3 regions of the Rhizobium sp. 25PS6 genome follow, and region 1 is predicted to be linked to each of the others. Evidence: predicted binding sites of a transcription regulator. Region 1 holds the regulator's gene; each other region holds the start of a gene.
What was found. Region 1 encodes LexA, which represses DNA repair genes until DNA is damaged. Its sites were predicted from a motif close to TGTTCNNNNTGTGTTCNG; they were not measured.
Positions count from the first base shown of each region.

Region 2: RWK44_RS04100 (ImuA family protein) is a predicted target of LexA. The motif match lies at 1,725-1,742, and genes of this name have one in related genera.
Region 3: RWK44_RS21715 (ribonuclease T2 family protein) is a predicted target of LexA. The motif match lies at 1,788-1,805, and genes of this name have one in related genera.

Region 1 is NZ_JAWDIV010000003.1:199,534-203,668, reverse strand. Features, by position in the region: gene kdsA (3-deoxy-8-phosphooctulonate synthase) at 1-798, opposite strand, end outside; gene RWK44_RS05670 (VOC family protein) at 795-1,691, opposite strand; gene lexA (transcriptional repressor LexA) at 1,890-2,609, shown strand; gene RWK44_RS05660 (ComEC/Rec2 family competence protein) at 2,590-4,135, opposite strand, start outside.
Region 2 is NZ_JAWDIV010000002.1:309,913-314,047, forward strand. Features, by position in the region: gene RWK44_RS04095 (Y-family DNA polymerase) at 1-849, opposite strand, end outside; gene RWK44_RS04100 (ImuA family protein) at 761-1,705, opposite strand; gene RWK44_RS04105 (metallopeptidase family protein) at 1,867-2,304, shown strand; gene RWK44_RS04110 (DUF1737 domain-containing protein) at 2,409-2,615, opposite strand; gene RWK44_RS04115 (HpcH/HpaI aldolase/citrate lyase family protein) at 2,615-3,535, opposite strand; gene RWK44_RS04120 (hypothetical protein) at 3,673-3,906, shown strand; gene RWK44_RS04125 (VOC family protein) at 4,034-4,135, shown strand, end outside.
Region 3 is NZ_JAWDIV010000015.1:67,275-71,409, reverse strand. Features, by position in the region: gene ettA (energy-dependent translational throttle protein EttA) at 1-934, opposite strand, end outside; gene RWK44_RS21715 (ribonuclease T2 family protein) at 1,033-1,773, opposite strand; gene RWK44_RS21710 (alpha/beta fold hydrolase) at 1,932-2,861, shown strand; gene RWK44_RS21705 (DMT family transporter) at 2,910-3,866, shown strand; gene RWK44_RS21700 (CaiB/BaiF CoA transferase family protein) at 3,893-4,135, shown strand, end outside.

The DNA of each region.
Region 1 (4,135 bases):
CGGCATGTCCTTGAGATAGACCATGTTCGGGCCGTCGGAAGGTGCGTTATCGGGGTCCTGATGGGTTTCGACGAAGACACCGGCAATACCGGCAGCCACTGCGGCGCGCGCCAGCGTTTCCACGAATTCCCGCTGACCGCCGGAGGATTCGCCCTGCCCGCCCGGCTGCGCCACGGAATGGGTCGCATCGAAGATAACGGGTGCACCCATCGCCGCCATGATCGGTAGCGAACGCATGTCGGAGACCAGCGTATTGTAACCGAATGAGGCGCCGCGCTCGCACAGCAGCACGTTCGGATTGCCGCTGGCATTGAGCTTCTTCAGAACGTTCTTCATATCCCAGGGGGCGAGGAACTGGCCTTTCTTGACATTGACGACGCGGCCGGTCTTGGCGGCGGCGATGAGAAGGTCGGTCTGGCGGCAGAGGAAGGCCGGGATCTGAAGGACATCGACCACCCTTGCCACCTCCGCGCATTGCTCGGCAGTATGAACGTCGGTCAGGACGGGAAAGCCGAATTCCTTCTTGAGGTCGGCAAAGACTTCCATGCCCTTTTCGATCCCGATACCGCGTTCGGCCGAGAGCGAGGTGCGGTTCGCCTTGTCGAAGGAGCTCTTGTAGACGAGGCCGATGCCTAGCTTTCCGCAAAGCTCTTTCAGCGTGCCGGCAACCATGAAGGCGTGGTCGCGGCTCTCCATCTGGCAGGGACCGGCAATCAGCGATAGACGGCCGGTATTGGAAAAGGTGACCTGGCCTTGGCCTTCGCCGATCCTGACTTCGGAATTCGTATCAGTGCTCATCGTGTTTCCTCGAAGGCGAAGAGCGTGCCCTGCCCGGGCGCGGGCTTCACCAGAATGCGATTGTTCTTGCGCGTGTATGTCACCCCGTTAGCAGCCAAATGCGCTTCTGTCACGGCAAGATCGGCGACAGCAAAGAGGATTGCCCGGCCGCGCAGGCCGCGATCTGCGGATGAGACGGCGACGTCGAAATATGCCTCCAGCCCTTCCGGCGTCATCAGGCTGATTTTCGCATTCGATGCCGCAATATCGACGCCGAAACCGGTTTTCTCGACTGCCGATTGCGCCACGGCAAGGCTGACGAAAGCAGCGAAGGCGGCCGGCTCTGGCGTGCAAAGCGCGATCTCAACTATGCCGGTGACGCCATTGGCATGCGTCTCCAGCGCCGCGCGGTCGGCCGGTAGCGGATTGACGCGCTCGACGGTGAAAAACAGGAGATCAGGCGCGCGCAGGTCGCCGGCGAAAGCCAGCTTAAAGCCGGCAATCGTCTCGGAACCGTCCGGCATCGTCATCGGCCGGGTGAACTGCAGCATCTCGCCAGCGCTCGATCCGCTGCCGACGAAATCCTGATGATCGATGCCGGCATCCTTGCTGCCGAAAGCCAGCCCCGAGAGCCCCTCCTCGCCACAGCGGAAACGGAAGGCCTGGTTGCGGGCAGTGAAGACATTACCTTGGCGCGCAGATGCGTTGCTCTCCTCGACGTTCGCAATCCCGAGCGGCTCCAGATAGGTCTTGTCGGCAAAAAAGACGCAGGCATTCTCCGTTCCGAAGGGATGGCACGCATCGGCGGCAACGGTGAAGCCGAGCTTGCCGAGCCTCTCGCGCGCCAGATCGATGTTGACGACCGGCAGCACGACATGATCCAGCGGGTGCGGTTTGGCGGAATGCGCGTTCATGATATCCCTCCTGGAAACGGCAAGAGATGTGCGATGGCGCGTCCCTCAATGCAAGACTTCTGTGCCAATCCGGCGAATGAAAATAAAAATCTCAACGAGTTGGCGCCAAGTTTTACGGAAATTTAGCTACTTGCGGAACACATATGGAACATATAGTGTCTGTTCTGGATTTGTTTCAATCACGAGGTCACAACGTCGATGCTCACGCGCAAACAACAGGAGCTTCTCCTTTTCATTCATGAGCGCATGAAGGAATCCGGCGTTCCGCCATCTTTCGACGAAATGAAGGATGCCCTGGACCTCGCCTCCAAGTCCGGGATTCATCGCTTGATTACTGCGCTTGAGGAGCGAGGCTTCATTCGCCGCCTACCGAACCGCGCCCGCGCGATCGAGGTCATCAAGCTTCCGGAGGCCTACAGCCCCAGCATTCAGCCCCGGCGCGGCTTTTCGCCGAGCGTCATCGAGGGTAGCCTTGGCAAACTGCAGCCGGTCGCCACTCCTGCTCCCGCAAAACCCGTCGCCGACAACGGCAACTCGGTCTCGGTGCCGGTCATGGGCCGAATCGCTGCCGGTGTGCCGATCTCGGCGATCCAGAACAACACCCATGACATCGTCGTTCCGGCCGACATGCTCGGTTCCGGTGAACATTATGCGCTGGAGGTCAAGGGCGATTCGATGATCGACGCCGGCATCTTCGATGGCGACACCGTGATCATCCGCAACGGCAGCACCGCAAGTCCCGGCGACATCGTCGTTGCTCTGGTCGACGACGAAGAAGCGACACTCAAGCGCTTCCGCCGCAAGGGCGCCTCGATCGCGCTGGAAGCTGCCAACCCGGCTTACGAGACCCGGATTTTCGGGCCGGACCGCGTCAAGGTTCAGGGCAAGCTCGTCGGTCTCATTCGCCGCTATCACTGACATTGGCCAGGCCGGATTCGGTAAAACTGTTGCTGCGCCAGTCATAGGCGCGATGGCGCATCCATGGCCGCGACAATGAATCGAAGGCGGTTGCCACCTCCGGGCCGGCGTCCGTGAAGCGCAACTCGACGGATCCGGTCCTGCGCAGCGTCTCGCCGGTGAAGAGCGTTGCACCTGAGCGGCAGTTGTTGAAGCGAAGGCGCACGGACGTCACGACGATATCGGCCGCGTCGCATGCCGGGCCGAGATAGGCGGCATTGTCGATGACGGTTACCACCTGACCATTGCCAAGCCTTGATGTGCACCAGGCCTTCTTGACGCAGGAAAAGCGGTTTGCGTCACCGGCCGCTGCGGCCGTCCGCATCGCGGTCCTTGCTTCGTTCTGCTGATCGCGGGAAAGCCTGACGCGGCGGTCTTCTCCCTCAGGCGGGATAGCAGGACCATCCAGCATCTTCGGCGGATTATGCCCCGGCAGGACCAGCGCTCTCTGCCACTGGTCGAAGATGAAGTCCGGCGGTCTTTCACGGTTGGAAGCCATTGCCGCCGCCGCGACGACCGCGACGAGACTGCCATCCTCCGAAATCACCAGATCCGGCGGACGGGGACCCGGCAGAAGCAGCAGGATGAGCGTTGCGACCGCGATAATCGATGTGCCGACATGGCGCAACCGGGTGCGGAGCAGCGTCAGCAGCAGAAAGCCTGCCACGGCGACGGCGAAATACCAGGCGGGCAAGCGGCCCACGTCGATATTGCCACCCCAGCCGGACACCGTCTTTGCAACCGCGATCACCAAATCGAGGCCGAATCCGACGATCTTCCAAGCCCAAACATCCAGACCGAAAGGCATGAGCAGCATCGCCAGCAGACCTGCCGGCATGATGATGAAGGAGATGATCGGCATTGTCGCGAGGTTTGCCGGCAGGCCGTAGGCGGTCAGGCGATGAAAATGCTCGATCGAAAACAGCGCGGTTGAAAAACCGCCGATCAGCGAGGTCAGGAAGACGCCGCCGAAGAAACCGGCAACCGTAACGAACGGCCTGATGATCGGCAGCTTCAGGAAGGCGTTTTCTCGGACGCGCCGGTCCTTCCACAGCTGATAGCCCGAGACCAGCGCCAATGTCGCGGCAAAGGACATCTGGAAGCTCGGTCCCAAGACCTCGGACGGCGAAATGGCAATGATGACGAGAGCGGAGAGCGCGACATTGCGCAGGCTGATCGACGGCCGGTCGAAGAAGACCGCAATCAACATGATGGCCATCATGATGAAGGCGCGTTCGGCAGAGACCGCAAAGCCGGAGATCAGGAAATAGGCGGTGACGGCGATGAGCGCGCCGGCGGCAGCGATCTTCTTCGTCGGGTAGGCCTCAGCGATGCCGGGGAAGAGGCTGAGCAGCATCCGGAAGCCGACGAAGAAGATGCCGGCCGACAGCGCCATGTTGAGACCGGAGATGGCGATGATATGAGCCAGACCGGACTGGCGCAGCGCCTCCGTCGTCGCATCCGAAATGGCGCGCCGCTCGTCCGTC
Region 2 (4,135 bases), on a different contig from region 1:
CACCCGCCCGCCAGCCCCCCGCGCCTCCAGCGACGGCTGCAGCGATAAGGCGACCTGCCTGGTGACGGCAAGAATCTGCTCTTCCGTCCCGATGGGCTCGATCAGCCGGCTTTCGGCCGAGAGGCTGGCAACAGGACGCCGGGGCGAGACCGGCTCCTCTTCACGTCCCAGCGCCTGGTCGAGACGCAGAAGCAGCTCCGGGCCGAACCGGCGGGTCAGCGGCGCCCGCGGTGCATCGATGACGTCACCGACATATTTCAGACCGAGTTTCTTCAGGGCATCGACGGTTTGTCCTTCCAGTCGCAAGGCTGCAACCGGCAAGGACATCAGCACATGTTCCGTCTCTTCGTCCTCGATCACGCCGCCTTGCCCGAAGCGGGACGCGGCCCAGGAAAGGCCGGGTGACGATGAGATCGCGCCGCGGGCATCGAACCCCATATGAAAAAGCCGCGACAGCACATCCCTAAGAAGCGCCTTTTCACCGCCGAAAAGATGGGCGCAGCCGCTAATATCGAGAAACAGGCCATCCTTGCCGTCGAACGCCACCAGCGGCGTATAACGGTCGCACCAGTCGGCAATTGCCTCCAGCAACCGGCGGTCGGCTGCCGGATCCTCTTCCGCGACCTCGAGCAGCGGGTGCATGGCGCGCGCTTCGGCAACGCCCAGCTCCTTCCTCAGCCCCAGCCTTTCGGCCAACTCGTCCAGTGCCGTCAGCCGCATGGCATTGTTGAGCTTGCCGGAACAGACGATAGGCGGCCCTTCAGGACGCCCTTTCGAACGCCAGGAGAGCCCCCATCGCCTGCGGGCGATGCGGTCCGTTGGCAGATGCGGGAAGCTGAGCGCCAGAATGCGCTGACTGTTCGCCTGGAGGACGAACGAGGTTTGGTTCGGCAACAGGGAAAAATTCGCGTTCATGGGGATTCCACTCCAGAAGAAAGGAGAGCGGGGCCGGATTGCGGCTCTTCTCCAGCGTCAGACGGAAAATTGGATTGCCGATGCTGCCGGAAAGTTTCGATCCATCCGGCAACGGCCGCAGAGCGGATGGGGCCGGTTCGACATGCAGACGGAAGGCCGCACTGCTTGCCTCCTCCGCCCCGGCCTGACGGACAAGAAAGAGCGGACGGCGGGCAGCATGCGCCCTGAGACTAAGCCTGCGGCTTTCGGTCAGGCCGAAATGGGCAGGATTGCCCCGTACTTCGAAGATGACGGCCGAGAAGGCAGCGCTTTCCACCGCGGCCTCCGCCAGCCAGAGCGCCTCGTCCAGCTTGCGCGGCGCGGCATGGAGAAACCGCTCCGGGCTCAGCCCGAAATCCCGAAGCCCGGGAGCATAGGGACGGCCTGCCTCCAGCGTGCCGACGGCATCGCCGATCCAGAGCAACGGCAGAAGGCGGCCGGCATCCGCTTCCTGTTTTTGCAGCCGCGCGGCAACAGCCATCGCCAGCCCGCTTGCAGCGCCGGCATCGCGAGACAGAGCGGAACGGAATTCGGTGATCGCATCGAGCGGCAGGCCGCCTTCCAGCGCCCCGTCAAGAAACTCCACCCCAAACGACAGGGGCGGCAGCGTGCGCTCCTGGTGGGTCTTACGTCCTTCCGCCAGGGCTTCCCGTTCCGCTGCGGCAAGCGCCGGCGCGGGCCGTCCCTCCAGTCTGGCGATGGTTTCGCGGAGCGCAAAAAGCCGCTCGCGCGCCAGGGCGTGCTGCGCCATGGCGTTCTCCGATCCGTCTTGTTCCTGTTATGTTCTTATAGATTCCAGAGAGCTAATGAAGAGTCAACGGCCATTTTCTATGAAAATATTCCTGCCTTTGATTCCGCACTCGAAAATCGGCGATAAAGGTTCTATATGGGCCCGCAAAGGAAGGAATGTTCATGGCCCGCATAGACCAGAGCGATGATTGGCGGGATCGCCATGCGCCGACGATCAGCGCCTTCGAGTCGCTGGCGATGGAGGCCTATAGCCATCTCCCGGATGAATTCCGCCAGCTGACGACCAACCTCACGATCGAGATCGAGGATTTCCCCGATGACGACGTTTTCGAGGACATGGCGCTGGAAACCCCTTTCGATCTGCTCGGCCTTTTCGAGGGCAGGGGCATTTCCGAACGTTTCACGGTGGAAACCGGCGAGATGCCGAACCGCATCCGCCTCTACCGCCGTCCCATTCTCGACTACTGGGCTGAGAACGACGAGACGCTCGGCGATATCATCACCCACGTCCTGATCCACGAGATCGGCCACCATTTCGGGCTGAGCGACGATGACATGGAGCGGATCGAGGCAAGCGCCGAGGAAGCCGCCGAGCGATAGAGCGCCGCGCGTCCAAGGACGCGCTAAGGACGCTCTATCACTTTCAATCACGCATAATCCTTTCCGAAAATCGGTTACGATTTTCGGGGTTATGCGCTAAAACCTCACTGCTCGGAGAGCTTCATCTCGGGATCGTAGTCCTTGCCTTCGACATGCTTGACGACGGCCTGGCCGCACTGCATCGCACCGGTTGCGGCATTGAAGGCATAGGTCGGCGAGCCCTCCAGCGACCAGCCCTTGTTGAGGGCGGCGGTGACCTTATGGCAGAAGGAAGCATCGTCGGGACCGGTCAGAAAGCGGTAGAGTTTCATCACATCGTCTTTCGTGCTGCAGCCTGGCGGGCTGCTATCAGGCGCGCTTTATGGACCAGACTTTCCGCCTGGACAAGATGCAGCCGCTCGACCATCCGCCCGCCTGCATTGATGACGTTCAGCCCATCGGAGGCGGGGTCGGCAAAGGCTGATATGATCGCCTCCGCTTCCGCAATCGCTGCCGGATCCGGGCTGAAATGCCGGTTGGCGGGCTCGATCTGCGCCGGATGGATCAGCATCTTGCCGGCAAAGCCCATGGCCCGGCCCTGCAGACATTCGGCATCGAAACCCTGTTCGTCCCTGAAATCGTTGAAGACGCTGTCGATCGCATCGAGTCCGTAGGCACTGACCGCAAGGACGACCTGCATCAGCCACGGCACGAGATAGCTTCGCCCCGGCTGCGGCAGCACGCCGGTTTCCTTGCGCAGGTCGTTCAGCCCGACGACGAGACAATCGAGCCGTGAGCCCGGCATGCGCCCGGCTGCGGCGATAACAGCCGCATTCAGGATGCCGCGCGGTGTCTCGATCATCGCCCAGATGCGCAGATCTTCCGGTGCATCGGCCTCGGAGAGAAGGTCACTGAGCGCCATGATATCCTGCGGTTCGTCGACCTTCGGCAGCAGCACGGCATCGGGACCAAGCGCCATCACCAGCTCCATGTCCGCCAGGCCGAAATCGGTGGACAGACTGTTGATGCGGATGATCCGCTCCTTGCCTTGAAGCAGCCGAGCCGAAAAGAAATTCCTTAGATTTTCCCGCGCTTCCGCCTTCTTTTCCGGCGCCACGGAATCCTCGAGATCGAAGATCACCGCATCGCAATCGACCGCATGGGTTTTTTCAAGGGCGCGGGGATTGATGGCAGGCACGCTCAGCACCGAACGGCGCAGGCGGATGGAGCGGGTCGTAGGGTTTCGGCTCATGGCGAATTAGTGCCAAGCTTTGAAAGCCGAAGCAAGCAGCCCACCCCAGACATCTAGCAGAACAACAAAAAGCCATGCTTGCCTTGCAGAGAGGAAGGAGAAGGACCACATTCCTTTCCGAAGAAAGGTCTCTAACCATGCAGAACATTCGCTCCATCTTCCTCATGCTTGCCGGCGCCACCGTTTTCGTGGCCATGCTGCTTTTCACCTTTTCGGTGACGCTCGCCGTTGGCGGCATCCTGACCGTGCTCATGGTCGGACGCGCGCTTTCGATGAAGATGAAGCCTGCTCCGGTCCGCGCCAAGGCAAACAATGGTAAGCGCGAGATGCGCGTGTGGAACGACGGCCGCGGCACGATCATCGATCTCTGATCACCTTTTCGCTGAAAATTTGGTTCGCTGAAAAAATTCGGCCGACCCTGTCGGATCACGCTTCCATGCTGCGTCCTTGAAGCAGCCAGGCATTCAGCCGGCGCTCAAAAACGAATGGAGGACAAGCATGGATGCGACGACAGAGAGCAACCCGACCAAGATGCCACCGGTCAAGAACGGCCTGCTGCCCTATCTGACGGTCAACGGCGCGGTGAAAGCTGCGGAATTC
Region 3 (4,135 bases), on a different contig from region 1:
GCTCGCTGACCGGGATGATAATCTGCGCGTCGCCGGGACGCTGCTTCTCGGCGGCATCCACCAGTTGCTCATAGGATTTGATACGCGCCTTGGATTTGGCCTGACGGGCCTTCGGGCTGGAAGCGATCCATTCCTGTTCGCGGCTGATCGCCTTCTGGCGCGATGCGTCTTCGCGGCTTTCCTGCAGCATACGCTTGGCTTTCGCCTGCAGGTAGGCCGAATAGTTGCCTTCGTAGGGGATGCCACGGCCGCGGTCGAGTTCGAGGATCCAGCCGGTGACGTTGTCCAGGAAGTAGCGATCGTGGGTAATCATCATCACGGCGCCCGGATAGTCGCGCAGATGTTTTTCGAGCCAGGCGATGGTTTCAGCGTCCAGGTGGTTGGTCGGTTCGTCGAGCAGCAGCAGATCCGGCTGCGAAAGCAGCAGGCGGCAGAGCGCGACACGGCGGCGCTCACCACCGGAAAGGCTGGTGACTTCGGCGTCGCGCGGCGGGCAGCGCAGGGCTTCCATCGCCATCTCGACCTGGCTTTCCAGATCCCAGAGGTTCTGGCTGTCGATGACGTCTTGAAGCTTGGCACCCTCTTCCGCCGTCTCATCGGAATAGTTCATCATCAATTCATTGTAACGATCGAGGACGGCCGTCTTCGAGGCGACACCTTCCATGACATTCTCGAACACCGTCTTGTTGGGATCGAGATGCGGCTCCTGCTCCAGATAGCCGACCGTCGCACCTTCGGCGAGCCAGGCTTCGCCGGTATACTCCTTGTCCTGGCCTGCGATGATGCGCAGCACGGTGGATTTACCCGCGCCGTTCGGACCAAGGATACCGATCTTGGCATCCGGGTAGAACGAAAGGTGGATATTCTCCAGGATCTTCTTGTTGCCATAGGCCTTGTTGAGGCCGGACATATGATAGATGAACTGACGTGCCATGCTGCGCTGCTCCGGGCGGGAAACTTCGATTGTGCCGCTATGTAGGCGAAACAGCGCCTGCGGGCAACGCCGAAACCCGGTTTACTCAGGATTTCCGGTCAAAAGCCCGCAGCGTCGACGACGCCCTCGTCACAACCGAACGACGTTTTTCCAGCGCCCTGGATCAGATCGGCGAGGCCGGCACTTTTCGCCGATGCTGTCCCGGCGGCTTCCGAAAGCCCGATCGTCAGCTCGCTGATCATCCTGACATTGCCGGCCCGCCGGCAGCTCATCTTGATGCGGTCGCCGGCACCCGGCCCGAAGCTCTTGTCGAAAGCCGCCTTGATCGCGTCGGCTTTGACCGGCTTGCCGATATTGGCAGCGAAGAGATCGCGTACCGCCGACGCGTTGAGCGCGCCCACGAGATGCACACCGACGCCGAAATAGTCGTCGGCGCTCATCTTCGTGCAGGTGCCATGCTTCACCCATTCATGCCGTTCCAGGCCGGATTGCGTGCCGGGCATCGCCTTTGCCAGCGCCGTCTTCGTCTCGGCCGCAAGGGTGACCTCAGGCAGCTTGTTCCAGTCGCCATCCTTGTCGGCGGCCTTCTGCTCGGCGCTCACGCCGCAATAATCTTGCCGCATCGGCCAAAGTCCGTGCAACGAAAAGTTCGTCGCGTCCGGGCGCTCGCCGGTCTGGCTCGCACACTCGGCCTTCTTCTGGTTCGTCTGGCAAAAGGCCGGCTGCCAGCTCGCCGCCAGAATGAAGCGGGTGCGCCCGCCGGCCTCCTGCGCCACGCCGGCGCCGGCAACAATCATCGACACGGCAAACGTCAAGGTACGCAACTGCATGCTGCTCATTTCAACCCCCAAAAAAGAACAATACAGGAACAAATAAGCATCAAAATCAAAAGACCGCAACCCTGAATCGCAACACGGCCGCAATTTGTTATCGGATAATCAAATGACCATGTTGCAATTACCCGGCGATCTGGTCTGTTGCCGCCGGGAGGACCCACATGTTTTCTGAAACGCAAAGGCTCGCCGTGCCAGGGGCATCGTTGGCCTATCACCATGCTGAGGCCATCACCCCTCCACGCGGCATCCTGTTGATATCCCATGGCTTGGCCGAACATTCGAAACGATACCGCTCCTTTGCCGAGGCCATGGCGGCACGCGGTTATTACGTCTACGCCCATGATCACCGCGGCCACGGCGAGACGACGGCGCCCGATGCGCCGATCGGCCGCTTCGCCCGACGCAGTGGCGTCGAAAGGGTGATCGGCGACGTCGTCGCCATGCGCGGCCATGCGGCCTCCCGCCATCCCGGCTTGCCGGTGATCCTTTTCGGCCATTCGATGGGCGGCCTCATCGCCCTCAACGCTGCCGTCACGGCTCCGGCCGATTTCGACGCCGTCGCCGTCTGGAATTCGAATTTCGCCGTCGGCCTTGCCGGCCGCGCCGCCCAGGCGATCCTGCTTGCCGAGCGCATGTTGAAGGGCTCCGACGTGCCGAGCGGCTTGCTGCCGAAGCTCACCTTCGGCGCCTGGGGCAAATCCATTCCCGGCTGCCGCACCGAGTTCGACTGGCTGTCGCGCAGACCTGATGAAGTCGACAAATATGTCGCCGATCCGCTCTGCGGCTTCGACGCCTCGATCTCTCTCTGGCTCGATCTCTTCGAACTGACTTTCCGCGCGCCACACAAAATCCACCTCGACCGGCTGCCCCGGGACATGCCGATCCGTCTCGTCGGTGGCGGAGAGGACCCGGCGACGGAACGTGGAAAAGCCGTGCTCTGGCTGTCAAACCATTTGAAAGGTCAAGGCTTCTCCCGTATCAGCACTGAGATATATCAGGACATGCGGCACGAAACACTGAATGAGATCGGCGCGGATGCGGCGATCGCAGCCTTTGCGGACTGGTGCGACAGGGCCGTCGCAAGATCCTGAGCGACCAATATCCTGAGCGACCAATATCCTGAGTACGGGGATTTCATCATGAACAGCACGTCCGCCCGCCCCGTTTCGTCCGCCTCCGACGTGACGATGGGGCTTGTGCTGATGTTTATCTCGGTGATGTTCTCGCCGCTCATCGATATTTTCGCCAAGCTTGCCATCGTCACAGTCCCGTCCGCGGAGATCACCGCCGGCCGCTTCGCCGTACAGGCCGTCTGCATGCTGCCGATTGTAATATGGCGGCGCAGCTTCGCCGATTTTTCCTGGCGCCAGAACCTGTTCCATGCCATCCGCGGCGCGATCATCACCGTCTCGATGATCTCCTTCGTCACCACTCTGAAATACATGGCGGTCGCCGACGCGATTGCGATCTTCTTCGTCGAGCCGATCATGCTGACGATCCTCGGCGGCATTTTCCTGAAGGAGACGATTGGCTGGCGGCGTTATAGCGCCTGCGGCGTCGGCTTTTTCGGGGCGATGCTGATCATCCAGCCGAGTTTCGAAGAGGTCGGCTACATCGCGCTTCTGCCCGTCGTCAGCGCGCTCTGCATCGCCATCTTCGTGCTGATGACCCGCGTCCTCTCGCACAGGGAGGACCCTTGGGCGATGCAATTCCAGATGAGCATCTGGGGCCTGCTCTTCTGCGCCGTCCTGCTTTTCCTGGGCCAGGGAACCGGCTCCGATCTCTTCGATCCGGTCATGCCGAATGGCCGCGCCTGGTTCTATGTCGCCGGCGTCGGCGCCATGGCCGCGATATCGGGCATCCTCGGCGTCTATGCCTATCGCGCAGCACCAGCCTCGACGCTCGCACCGCTGCAATATTTCGAGATCGTCTCGGCGACGATCTTCGCCTGGCTGGTCTTCGGCGACTTCCCGGATGCGATCAAATGGCTCGGCATCATGATTATCATGGCGTCGGGCTTCTACATTGTTTGGCGCGAGCGCCGCTTTGCATCGAAACCGGTATCCGGTACATCAGAGGCGACGCTGGCGCCCTAGATATAAGAACGAGAGCCCGGAGGAACATGACGGAGACCGTGACGAAAAAACCGCCGCTGGCCGGCATCCGTGTGATCGAGCTTGCCCGTGTGCTCGCCGGCCCTTGGGCGGGACAGATGCTCGCCGATCTCGGCGCCGACGTCATCAAGGTCGAAAATCCCGACGGCGGCGACGATACACGCCAGTGGGGGCCACCCTTCGTCGAGGGCGCCGACGGCGAGAATCTCTCGGCTGCCTATTATCACGCCGCCAATCGCGGCAAGCGCTCC